Candidatus Microthrix parvicella Bio17-1: one gene and its partner. The protein of the gene in region 2 interacts with the protein of the main gene of each other region in a pairwise test. Links are inferred from orthologs where the notes say so. Each region holds a gene or a part of one and is shown on either strand. Other genes may lie near its edges. The genes, in order: rplL and obgE.

Region 1 (3,980 bases), on a different replicon or contig from region 2:
GCTTCGCCTCAACCACCAGACCGGCCGATTCGAACACCTCTGCCATCTCGTCGATGGGACGGCAGTAGATCGGTTCGGGTCCGGCCACCAGCCGGTCGTGTACCCGATTCCAGTGGTATTTCCAGCGAGGAGCCACGTCGAGGTCCTTCACGATGACCCGGCCGTCGGGCACCAGCGCCGCCGCCACCGACTGGGCCACCCGAGCGTGCATCTCGGCTGGGAAGTGATGCAGCGCATCGCAGATCAGCACCGTGTCGTACATCGCCGGCTCGTCGATGGCCGTGGCGTCACCCAGCCGAAGGGTGACCCGTGGGCTGCGGTGCCGGGTTTCGGCGATGAGGGCCACCTTGTCCTCGTCCAGGTCGATGCCGACGAATTCCAGGTTGGGGTTCTGCACGGCCAGATACCGCTCCAGCATGCAGAGGCCGCTGCCCAGCGACAGCACCCGGCCGCTCCGACCGGCCAGTTCGGCTTCCAGTGGGCCCACCGGCGCCACCACAAAACGGGCAGCGACAAACGCCCTGGTTACGGGAGGGGCGCCTCGGTAGGTGGCGATTGCCGAGCGAACGGCGGCGAGTTTCACTACTTCTGCACCGCTCACGGTCGACGACGGATGGGCCCGATTACGGTAGTTCACAGCGGCCCGGCCGATGCCACCGCCGCCGTCGACAACCCTGCCCCGGCTTTGGGTCCCGCCGCCCCTTCGGAGTCACCACGCCCGTGTCGAACACAGCCAGCAACGACAGCGGGCTCGCCCGGCGGGCGACGTGGTGGCGGCTCTTCGGCCTGCTCACGCTGGCAGGCGTCGCCTGGATGTTGGCCACACCCCCGTTGACCGGACCCGACGAGGTGTTTCAGGCTCGGCGTGCCGCGGCGCTGGCCCGCGGCCAGTTGCGGGGCAACGTCGTTGGCTCCGGCACGTTTCAGATGATCGAGGTGGATGTACCCGACACCTACGTGGCCGGGGGCGACTCTGCGTTGTGTTTCGTCGGGGCGCCGGTGCCCGAGTCGCCGCAACGAGGGTTCGCAGTCGTTGCCCAGGACTGCCCCCCCTACCGGTCGTCGTCGAAGCTCACGACCACCGAGACCGGCCAGTACCGAGGTCAGCCGTTCTACTGGGCGGTGGTCGGCCTCCCGTCGCTGATCGACACGGGCGTGAGCGGCACATACCTGATGCGCCTGGTCGGCATCGTCATGACCACCGCACTGTTGGCCTCGGCTGCGGTATCCACCATGGCGGCCGCTCGACGACGCCTGGCATCGGTGGCGTTGTTCGGGTGCGTCACGCCCATGGTGTTGTACCTGGCCGCCTCCACCAATCCCAGCTCGGTGGAGATCGCTGCGGCGATCGGCGCATGGACCACCGGCATGCTCTTGACCCAGGCCGATTCGCAGCCCTCCGGGCGCGAGGTCGCCCGCTTCGGTGTGTCGATGGTGGTGCTCGTCCTTGCCCGCGGCCTGGGGCCACTGTTCGCCGTCGGCATTCTGGCCGTGCTGGCCGTGCTCGGCGGGAAGACGAAGGTTTTTGCTCTAGTGCGGCGTCGGGATCTGCGAGCGTGGGCCGCCGGAGGGGCTGCTGCGCTCCTGATCGCCGGATGGTGGCTGTGGTTTGTCCAGCAGACCTACGCCCCGCCCGAACGGCCCGGGTCGGGCGTCGCCACCGCCATTGGGTACCTGCCGTTCTACATTCGCCAGTCGATCGGCGTGTTTGGCCAGAACGACAGCGCCATCCCGCCACTCGCAGCCTGGGTGTGGGTCGCTGCGTTGCTCGGCGTGTTTGCGGTTGGCCTCTGGCGCTCATCGGCCAAGACCATCGTCATCTCGCTCGCCACGCTGGTGGCGGGCCTCGCCCTGTCGGTTACCGCCGAGGGTTTGTCGCTACCACCCATCGGCTTCTTCTGGCAGGGCCGCTACGCGTTGCCGGTGCTGCTGGGTGCGTTCCTCCTCGCCACGTGCACCAACCCGGTGGATCGTCCGGCGTCAGCTCGCGCCGACACCCCCGACGATCGGCAGGCTGCAGGTCGCGGCGCTCCGTGGAACGTGGCGGCGTTCCTCCACACGCGACGTGCCGGCGATGGTGCCGTCGGCCTCGCCCTCGGCCTGTTCACGGCGGTGCATGCCGCCGCGTTCCTCTCGGCGGCACGCCATCACGGCGCCAAGGGTGGCGACCCGCAAACGTGGTGGCAACTCCTGAGCAACGCCCGGTGGTCTCCCCCGCTCACGTTCCCACTGCTGCTTGTGATCTACCTGGCAGCGCTCGGCGCGCTGGCGTGGCGCGTCGTCGGGCTGGACGCGACACCGCCTCCCCGCAGCATGCGGGGAGGCGGTGATCACATTGCACTTCGCTTGACGGCTCATCGCTGAGCCGTCAAGCGAATTGACTATTTGATCTCGACGGTGGCGCCGGCGGCCTCGAGGGCCTCCTTGGCCTTCTCGGCCTCGTCCTTGGGCACGCCCTCGAGGACGGCCTTCGGTGCGGCCTCAACCAGATCCTTGGCCTCCTTGAGGCCCAGGCTGGTCAGCCCACGCACCTCTTTGATGACCTGGATCTTCTTGTCGCCAGCGCCGGTGAGCACGACGTCGAAGTCGTCCTTCTCTTCCTCGGCCTCTGCGCCGGGACCGGCAGCGGCGGCCACGGCGGCCACGGGAGCGGCTGCGGTCACCTCAAACTTGTCCTCGATGGCCTTGACCAGTTCGTAGGCCTCGACCAGGGTCAAACCCGAGATCTCTTCCAGGATGTCGTCAACTTTGCTCATGTTCAGCTCTCCTCAGTGCTTTCCGCCGCGGCGGGGGGTTCTTCAGTGGTTGCATCGTCGGCGGGTGCCTCGGACGTGTCGGAGGCGGACGCCTCCTCTGGTGTGGACTCGGCTGGTGCCTCGTCAGCGGGTGCCTCGTCGGCAGGTGCCTCATCGGCCACCGGCTCGCTCGCAGCGCCGGCGTCGGCGTCGGCGAATGCTCCGCCGTCGATCGCCGCCTGCAGCACGTAGGCCAGGGAACGATGGGTTCCGTGAATGCCTGCGGCAAGACCGCGGGCCGTTCCAGCAATGCCGCCGGCCAGCTTGGAGTAGATCTCCGGACCGGTGGGCAGGTCAGCCAGTTCCTTGACGGCGCCGGCGTCCAGGACGTCGCCGCCCATCACTCCGCCCTTGAGTACCAGCAGTGGCTGGGTCTTGGCGAAGTCGGTGAGCGCCTTGGCGGCAGAACCGACGTCGGTGGCCACGAAGGCCATGGCGGTCGGTCCGACCAACAGTTCGGCCAGGTCCCAGTCGAGTTCGTCGGCTGCGCGACGCACCAGCGTGTTCTTGTACACCTTGTACACGGCGCCGGCCTCGGTCAGCGAAGCCCGAAGGCTTTGCAGTTCCTTGACCGTCAATCCGCGGTACTCGGTGAGAATCACCGCCTCGGCGTTGCTCATCCGCTCCTTCACCTCGGTCACCACGGCCACTTTGTCGGCCCTGGGTTCCTTGGCGTCGGCCTCGGCTGCAAGTTCTGTGGGGTCATCTGTCATGCACTCACACCTCCTCTCTTCATATTGGTGGGCTCGAAGCCCGGTTGGTTGTGGGTGGAGATCGCCACCCGAACCACGTCGGAGACGCGAAACGGGTGCCCGCAAGCGGACACCCGTACAAGAGAGGCGGCACCCGAGGGCGTCACCAGATCTGAGGAGTCCGCCTATTTCGGCGAGCCGAGGCTCATTGAGGAGTTGCCGGCCGGAGCCGGTTTGTCCACCGAAGGTCTTTGGCGATGTGATCTCGAAGACGAGAGCCTAGCGGACCCGCCTACTTGGAGTCGTAGGCGCCGGCGTCGACACGGACAGCGGGGCCCATGGTGGAGGACAGCGACACCTTCTTCAGGTACTTGCCCTTGGACGCCGACGGCTTGGCCCGCATGATCTCGCCCATGACGGCGGCCAGGTTGGCGTCCAGCGCGTCGGGCTCAAAGCTCACCTTGCCGACGGGCACCGCCACGTTGCCGTAGCG
Region 2 (8,500 bases):
ACTGACCGTGCCGCTGATGCGGCTGTTCCTTCCTCAGATCTTCCTCTATGGCATCGTCAGCCTGGCCACGGCGGTGCTGCACAGCCAGCACAAGCTGTCGATCCCCGCCTACACCCCGATCGCCAACAACCTCGTGGTCACGGTCATGTTCGTGGCCGCCCGCCCGTTGGTGCAACGGGTGAGTGAGGGGTCCGGCTCACTGAATGCCCTCCTGCTGGTCCTGGGCATCGGCACCACCCTGGGTGTGGTCGCGCAAGCCTTGCCGCTGATCCCGCCCATGCGCGACGGCGTGGTGCGGCTGCGCTGGAACCTCGCTCCCACCCACCCGGTGGTCAAGCGCCTGATCCGGCTGTCCGGTTGGACCATGGGCTACGTGGTGGCAAACCAGGTCTCGCTCTACGTGGTGACCAACCTGGCCAACTCGGGGCCCGAAGGCACGGTGGCCACCTACCAATATGCGTTTGCGTTCTTTCAATTGCCCCATGGGCTGATCGCAGTGAGCCTGATGACCGCCGTCCTACCCCGTCTGGCCACCTCGTTCGTCGATGGCGATTTGACCTCCTACCGCGCCAACTTTCGCGAGGGTCTCAACGTGTTGTTCACGGTGGTACTGGCCGCCGCAGCGGGTTACGTCGTCGTGGCCCAACTGCTGATCCAAGTGGTGTTTCAACGCGGCGCCTTCAGCGCGTCGGGCACCGACGAGACCGCCCGCACCCTCATCGCCTTCGCCGTCGGGTTGCCGGCGTTCTCCACCTACCTGTACGCCATTCGGGCGTTTCACGCCCGCCAGAACACCCGCACCCCGTTCTGGATCAACGTGGGCGAAAACGGGCTCAACATCGTGCTGGCGGTGCTGCTCACCACCCGCACCGCCTCCGGGCTGGCGGTTGCGTTCAGCGGGGCGTATCTCATCGCTGCGGTCATCAGCGTGCTGGTGCTCAACTTCCAGGTGCGGGACCTGCTCGACCGCAGTCTGTTCACCATGATGGGCAAGGCGACCGTGGCCGCTGTGGCCACCGTGGCAGGCGCCCTGATCCCCACGCTGCCACCGTTGTCGGCGCTGGACTGGGCGCCCGCTCAGCTGATCCTGCGCGTGGTGTTTGGGGCGGTCGCGTTCGTCCTGGCGGTCGCCCTGCTGCGCATCGAGGGCCTGGACCGCTACGTGTCGGTGCTTCGGCGCAAGATCGGGCCGTTCGTACCGAGTGCCGTCGAGCGGTTGCTGGCGCGGACCACCCCTTCAACCCCTGGAGCCTCGGGTAAGCCGGACCAACCGGATGGCACCGCCTGAGCCAGGCTCTATGCTCGTCGTCGTGTTCAAATCGATCAAGCGCTTCTGGAAGTATCTGACCACCAAGCTGAACATGAGCTTCGATGCGAATGCTGACCCCAAGGTCCAGCTGGAGCAGGCGATCACCGAGTCTCAGCAGCAACACAAGATGCTGGTGGAGCAGGCGGCGACGGTCGTCGCCAACCAGAAGCAGACCGAGATGCGCCTTGACACCCGCATGGACGACCTCGAAAAGCTGACAGCCAACGCCCGCCAGGCGGTGCTGATGGCCGATGAGGCCACCCGCTCGGGCGATACCGCCAAGGCGACCGAGATGACCTCGGCCGCAGAGGCGTTCGCCAACCGACTGATTGCGATCGAGGCCGAGATCGAGCAGCTCAAAGGCATGCACCTGCAGGCCACCCAGGCCTCCGATCAGGCCAAGGCCGCCGTGGCACAGAACAGCTCGAAGCTTCAAAAGAAGCTGGCCGAGAAGCAGCAGCTGCTCAGCCAGCTCGACCAGGCCAAGATGCAGGAATCCATGAACAACGCCATGACCAGCCTGTCGGCCACGGTCGGCGACGACGTGCCCACCTTGGATCAGGTTCGGGAGAAGATCGAGGGGCGATACGCCAAGGCTCAGGGCGTGTCGGAGCTCCAGGGCCAGTCGGTCGAGTCGAAAATGCTCGAGGTGGAGCAGGCCACCCGGAACGTGGAGGCCCAGGCTCGGCTTTCCAAGATTCGCAGTCAGTTGGGGCTCGACACCGGTACTGCCGACGCATCCGCGGTCGAAGCGGCACCCGCAGCCCAGCCCGACGCAGCCCAGCCCTCAGCCACCCAGCCCGATGCTCCCGACACAGGCGAGGCCCAGCCTTCCGCCGGGTAAACCTCGCAGACGGACGTCCCTCAGCCCTCGGGGAGCACCACCAGGTCGTCCCGATGGATCGCCACCGGTGACACATCGGCGGGCACCTGCGAACTCCGGCGCCCCGCCACCAGCAGTAGGTCGCTCGCCGAAATCCGGCTGATTCCCTTCGCAAAGACAGCGCCGTCGGCGTCGGCCACCTCGACCGCATCGCCCTCATCGAACCCGCCGTCCGCCGACACGACGCCCGCCGGCAACAGCGACGAACCGCCGGTCAACAAGGCAGCGCGCGCCCCAGCGTCCACCGAGATCCGACCGGCGGCGCCGACGGCGAAGGCGATCCACACCTTGCGAGCAGGCAGACGTCCTTGGCGCGCTCGCACCGTGGTGCCCACGCCCGGCTCGCCGGTCACCGCGTCGAGGAGTACCCCTGAACGGTCGGCCTGGGCGATCACGGTGCGCACGCCGGCCCAGGTGGCCATCTTGGCCGCCGCAAGCTTGGAGGTCATTCCGCCGGTGCCGCGGTTGGACCCGGAGTCGCCCGCAAGCGCCTCCAGTTCACGATCAACCTGCGCAATGTCCTCGATCAACGAAGCGGAAGCGTCCAGCCGGGGGTCTGCGGTCAAGAGACCGGCCTGATCCGTCAGCAACACCAGCACGTCTGCAGCCAGTGCCTGGGCCAGCAACGCAGCGATGCGGTCGTTGTCGCCAAAGCGAAGCTCATCGTCGGCCAGGGCATCGTTCTCATTGACGATGGGCAGCACCCCCAGCTCGAGCATGGCCTCAAGGGTGGCACGTGCATGCAAATACTTGTCCCTGGCACCAAAGTCGGTCGGAACCACCAGGAGCTGGCCCACCACGGTGTTGTGATGCTTCCCGAATACGGCGCCGTAGCGCTCCATCAGGTGCACCTGGCCCACCGAGGCGACGGCCTGGAGCACGCGCGGGTCGCGAGGACGCTCGTCGCCGCCGAGGCCCAACGCCGGCAGGCCGGCGGCAACAGCGCCAGAACTGACCAGCACCACCTGATGACCGGCGGCATGCACCGCTGCCACCTCCCGCGCCACCGTCTCGATGGCATCGGACCGCAGCCGCCCGGCGTCATCGGTCACCGACGACGTGCCGATCTTTGCGATTACCAACATGACAGGTATCGACCCGGCAGGCACCCACGGCGCAGCGCGCTCAACGGAGGTCGTCCTCGCCGTACTCAAACGACATGGCGCCAATGTGCACCATGTCCCCAACCTTGGCACCGGCCTTGCCCAATGCCTTGTTGACCCCAAGCTTGTTCAACCGTCGCTGCGCCTCGGCCAGCGCGTCGGGGTTGGTGAGATCCGACAAGGCCACCGCCCGCTGGGCATCCCGACCCACCACGCGGAGCGAACCGTCGATCTCACGTACCACCCGAATGCCCTCGGGCTCGGGGCGATGCACCACGTAGGCGCTCGGGTCCTCACCGGACTCGCGAGCCTCCTCCACCGCGCGGCGCATGGCGCCGACGAACTGCCTGGTCCCCTGCCCGGTCACCCCCGAGACGGCCAGCCAGCCCTCGGCCTCGGCCTCGGCTGCCTCCTCCGGCGCCAAATCGGCGCGTGCTGCAACCCGGATTTTGGTTCGATCGAGAAGTTCAGGCCGATAGTCGAGCAGCTCGCCCAGCAGCACCCGCTCCTGCTCGTGCCGATCGGCCTCATGCATGCGTGCGCCGGGCGGGGCCACGTCGGCCATGATCACCAGCACCCTGGCCCGCTCGATATGACGGAGAAAGGCGTGGCCCAGGCCCCGACCCTCTGCTGCACCTTCGATCAGGCCAGGGATATCTGCCACGACCATCTCAAACCCATCATCGGTGCGAACCACCCCGAGGTTGGGCACCAGGGTGGTAAACGGGTAGTTGGCGATTGTGGGCTTGGCCGCCGAGATTGCCGCGATCAGCGTGGATTTGCCCACATTGGGAAACCCGACCAGCGCCACGTCGGCCATCAGTTTCAGCTCGAGGACCAGAAAGCGTTCCTCGGTGTATTCACCTTGCTCGGCAAAGTCGGGGGCACGGCGCCGGTTGGACAGGAACCGGGCGTTGCCGTGGCCGCCCCTGCCCCCCTCGCCCGCCAGCCACCGGTCACCATGGCCGACCAGGTCGGCCAGCACCGTGCCATCGCGTTCGCGCACCAGGGTGCCTTCGGGCACCGGCACCAGCAGGTCCTCGCCCGCTGCACCGTGCATGCCCTTACCACCGCCATGGTTGCCACTGGTGGCCTTTCGGTGCGGATGGTCCCGAAACGCCAACAGCGAGGCCACGTTCCGGTCGGCCACAAACCAGACGTCGCCGCCCTTCCCGCCGTCCCCGCCGTCCGGGCCCCCTCGGGGCGTATGTGCCTCGCGGCGGAACGCCACCGCACCCGCGCCGCCCTCACCTGCCTTTACGAACACCCCGGTCTCGTCAACAAAGTTGCTCACCGGGACAGCGTAGAAGGCACCCCTCCTTCGGGACGTACCGAGATCCACGTCGGCCCTGCTTCATCTCCCGGACCATGACCGCTAGAATCGCATCTCTGCTCGCCGCACGGATGGCGACATGCCACCACCGACGGCCCCAGGCGGACGTTTCGTGACTCCACCCACCACCTCCACCAGTGACTCCCCGGTGCGCCCCGCAACCAACGAGGTGGACGTCGACGGTCCCCTTCCGCAGCCCACGGAGCCCACACGTGAGGCCGACGATCTGCCCGCCTCCGACGGCGATCCGATCTCCGAGCCGAACAACCCAACGCCCCACAGGCGGCGCATCCCGGCGCTGGTCGCAAGCGTGGTGCTGATCATCGGTGGGGTGGTGGCCATTCGTGCCTACACCGAGCGGGTTCAAGCCCAGCGCAACGCCGAGGCCAAGCTTGCCACCGCCAGGGACACGATGGCCGAGATGCAGCGACAGACCGCCGAGCTCCAGGCGGCAGACGCCGAGCTGCGCCAAACCACCGAGGACGCACGCACCACCTCGAAACTGGCCGAGGCCGACTCGGCCGAAGCCCGGGCGGCCCTCGGAGCGCTGGAGGAGCAACGCCAGGCCCTCCAGCAGCAGATGGTGGCAGCCGACAGCGGCCGCGGCCTCCAAGCCCTGTACAACGGGCGGATGAAGACCTGCATTGACGGCCTCAACCGGGCGGTCAACCAGATCTCGGTTGGCGATGCTTCGGGCGGCGCCTCCACCCTCGGCACCGTTCAGGACGACTGTGCCGCGGCAGAGGCCGCCGGACCATCCGCGATGCCCTACGACTTCCCCGACCCGTTCGTGCTCATCGATGGCGCCACCTCCTACGCATATGCGACCAACGCGGGTGGCGGCAACGTGCAACTGGCCACCAGCACCGACCAAAAGACTTGGAGGTTCGTCGGTAACGCGCTTCCCAAGCTTCCGAACTGGGTGGAACCCAGTGCCACCTGGGCTCCTGCGGTGGTCAAGCTGAACGGCAACTACGTCCTCTACTACTCGGCCCGCAAAAAGGGCCAGAACATGCAGTGCGTCTCGGTGGCGGTGGCCAAGACCCCCAAGGGGCCCTTCGTCGACAGCTCCACCGGGCCGCTCGTTTGTCAGGAGGACCAGGGTGGCAGCATCGACCCCAGCCCGTTCGTCGACCTCGACGGAACGCCGTACCTGCTGTACAAGTCCGAGGGCACCCCGGTGGGTCGCTCCGGCGCGCTGTGGAGCCAACAGCTCAACCCGCAGGGCACCGGGTTTGCCGGTTTCCCCACCCTGTTGCTGACCGGCGACCCGGGTGGCTGGGATCACGGGGTGATCGAGGGACCATCGATGTACCGCGATCAGGAGGGGCGGCTGTGGATGTTCTACTCCGGTGCCGGATGGAGTAGCGACCAGTACGCCGTCGGCATCGCCGGCTGCCCAAACGGGCCTGCCCAACCATGCGCACGGGCCAACGCCAAACCCATCCTGAAGACCAACGATCGGGTGGTGGGGCCCGGCGGGCTCGAAGCATTCCGGGAAGCCGACGGCACCCCCAAGGTGGTGTTCCACGCCTACCAGCCGGGCAAGGTGGGCTACCCGAACAACCGGGTGCTGGTGATCGGCACCCTCAAGTTGGACCACGACAGCGTCTCCCTGGATTACTGAACAGCGTCGGTGCGATCGTGGGCGCCTGAAGCGCCCGAACGGTGCGGGTGGGCCCTACGACCGAACTTGGTTGTCACTGCAGCTCCCTAGGATCGGCCCCATGAGCAGAACGTCCCCACCGGAACGTCAGACCTCGGTCGCCGACGGCGAACGAACCCGAGCCTGGGCCGCAACGATGGGCGGTCATCAGCTGGCCCCCGGGCATGCCGACGAGCCGGGCGTGCGCTCGGCTCACGCGGGCGGCACCTTGCGCATCGGCCAGGCCGCGGGTGCGTCTCAGGCATCTGCTCCAGCCAACCGGGATGCCCGCGAACAGGCCGAGCACGCCTGGATGGCCCCGGGCGCCACCCGATCCGAGGGTGCCGGCCACCGGCGACGACAGGAGGGGCCCGACCCCGAGCGCACCTGCTTCGAGCGCGACCGGGACCGCATTCTCCATTCCCCCGCCTTCCGCCGCCTGGCTGGAAAGACCCAGGTGTTCATCTTCCCTGACGATCATCAACGCACCCGCCTGACCCATGCCCTCGAAGTGGCCCAGGTTGCTGTGGCCATGGCCACCGCCCTCCGCCTCAACGTGGCGTTGACCGAGGCGATCGCACTGGGTCACGACTGCGGACACGGCCCTGGTGGGCATGCGTCAGAGGACGCGCTGGGCCCGTACCTCGACGAGGGCTACGACCACGCGGTGTGGGGCGCCGATGAGGTGCTCACCCCGCTCAACCTGTGCACCGAGACGCTTGACGGCATCCGCAACCACAGCTGGTCCCGCCCGCGGCCCGCCACACCCGAGGGTCTCGTGGTCAGCTGGGCTGACCGCATCGCCTACACCGCGCACGACTTCGAGGACGCGGTCACCGCCGGCATCGTCGACCACGGCGCCCTGCCACCGCAGGTGGCCGCCTATGGGGACAGCGTGCGGTCCGGGCAGCTGCGGGCATTTATTGCCGACGTGATCCATGTGGGGCGCACACACGGCGTCGTGGGCATGACCGACGAGGCATCCGGCGCGCTCGCAGCATTCCGACGGTTCAACTACGAGAACATCTACCTGCGCCCCGCATCGGTCGTCGCCGCCGACTCCGTGGTCGCGATTTTGTCGGCGCTCGTCGAGTACTACGCCGACCGACCCGGCACGCTGCCCCCCGACGTGTTGACCGGCCAAGCGGACGGTCCCGTACCCACAGCGGGCTCGACCCAGGCGCTCCGGGCGGCGGTTCGCTGGGTGGGCGGCATGACCGATCGCTACGCCTGTGCAGAAGCCCTCTCAAAGCTCGGTTGGGACCCGGCCAAGCTTCCGACCGGCGTCGACACCATGGGCCTCCGCTAGTCCGAACCTGCGCTGTCATCGGGCTCGACCGGGAGCTCGATGCCGGGGAGTTTCAGCTGGGGGTTCTCGCCCGCGAAGGCACCGCGAGCCCGTTCGGCGGCCATGGCGATCCAGTCGTCCCCGGTAAACACCCAGAATCGGCGCTCCAGCACCGCCGACCACACCAGGTCGGCCACCTCCGACGGGTCCATCCCCGACGCGATCAGTTGGGCGACCATCGCTCCAGGACCGTCCGCTCCCTCCTCGCCTTCGGACAGCCCGCCTTCGCCAAACATCGTGGGGCCACCATGACGCTGGGGCCGGTTGCGGCCGGCTTCGTAGATGCGGGTGCGCACCCAGCCCGGGCAGAGCACCGAGGCCCCCACCTCGGGATGGCTGAAGGACAGCTCGTGATAGAGCGCTTCCGACAAGGCCACCACACCGTGCTTGGCGACCGAGTACGGCGACATGAACGGCGGGGAGGTCAGCCCCGCCATCGAGGCGGTGTTGACGATGTGGCCTCCGCCCGACCGGACGATCAGCGGCACGAAGGTCCGGACGCCGTAGACGACGCCCCAGAGGTTCACCTCCATCACCCACTGCCAGTCGGACATGGGCACCTCCCACGACAGGCCACCGGCAGAGACCCCGGCGTTGTTGCACACGAGGTGCACGGCGCCAAAAGCGTCCATGGTCGCCTCGCCCAGGGCTGCGACCTCGTCGGCGGAGGCAACATCGACTCTCACCGGCAGGGCTCGGGCGTCAGCGACGAGCACACCTTCGTCGGCCAGTTGACCAGCCACCTCGACCGCCGCGGGTTTGTCGACGTCGGCCACCACGATCGACATGCCGGCCTCGGCGAACCGGCGGCACAATGCAGCGCCGATTCCTGACCCGCCTCCGGTGACCACCGCCACCCTGCCCGCCCAATCCTGCGCT

Evidence for each region.
Region 1: the proteins of obgE (region 2) and rplL interact in binary tests that used the Escherichia coli proteins (3 or more experiments, as listed by UniProt). The link is inferred for Candidatus Microthrix parvicella Bio17-1 from one-to-one orthologs.

What each region holds. Positions count from the first base shown.
Region 1 is NZ_AMPG01000008.1:25,327-29,306, forward strand. Bases 1,070-3,980 are described here. They hold rplL (50S ribosomal protein L7/L12), read right to left. Parts: upstream 2,757-3,980; coding sequence 2,382-2,756; downstream 1,070-2,381. Other genes in these bases: MPARV_RS0119240 (DUF2142 domain-containing protein), read left to right, coding at 1,070-2,364; rplJ (50S ribosomal protein L10), read right to left, coding at 2,759-3,508; rplA (50S ribosomal protein L1), read right to left, coding at 3,780-3,980. In the rest of the region: MPARV_RS0119235 (class I SAM-dependent methyltransferase), read right to left, coding at 1-601; more of MPARV_RS0119240, read left to right, coding at 721-1,069. UniProt on the Escherichia coli protein: The binding site for several of the GTPase factors involved in protein synthesis (IF-2, EF-Tu, EF-G and RF3). Is thus essential for accurate translation.
Region 2 is NZ_AMPG01000002.1:565,927-574,426, forward strand. The notes cover bases 2,454-5,265. They hold obgE (GTPase ObgE), read right to left. Parts: upstream 4,590-5,265; coding sequence 3,318-4,589; downstream 2,454-3,317. Other genes in these bases: proB (glutamate 5-kinase), read right to left, coding at 2,454-3,277; MPARV_RS22715 (glycoside hydrolase family 43 protein), read left to right, coding at 4,741-5,265. Outside these bases: murein biosynthesis integral membrane protein MurJ, read left to right, coding at 1-1,288; MPARV_RS0110770 (PspA/IM30 family protein), read left to right, coding at 1,311-2,153; more of proB, read right to left, coding at 2,174-2,453; more of MPARV_RS22715, read left to right, coding at 5,266-6,255; MPARV_RS0110790 (HD domain-containing protein), read left to right, coding at 6,356-7,582; MPARV_RS0110795 (SDR family NAD(P)-dependent oxidoreductase), read right to left, coding at 7,579-8,500. UniProt on the Escherichia coli protein: An essential GTPase which binds GTP, GDP and possibly (p)ppGpp with moderate affinity, with high nucleotide exchange rates and a fairly low GTP hydrolysis rate.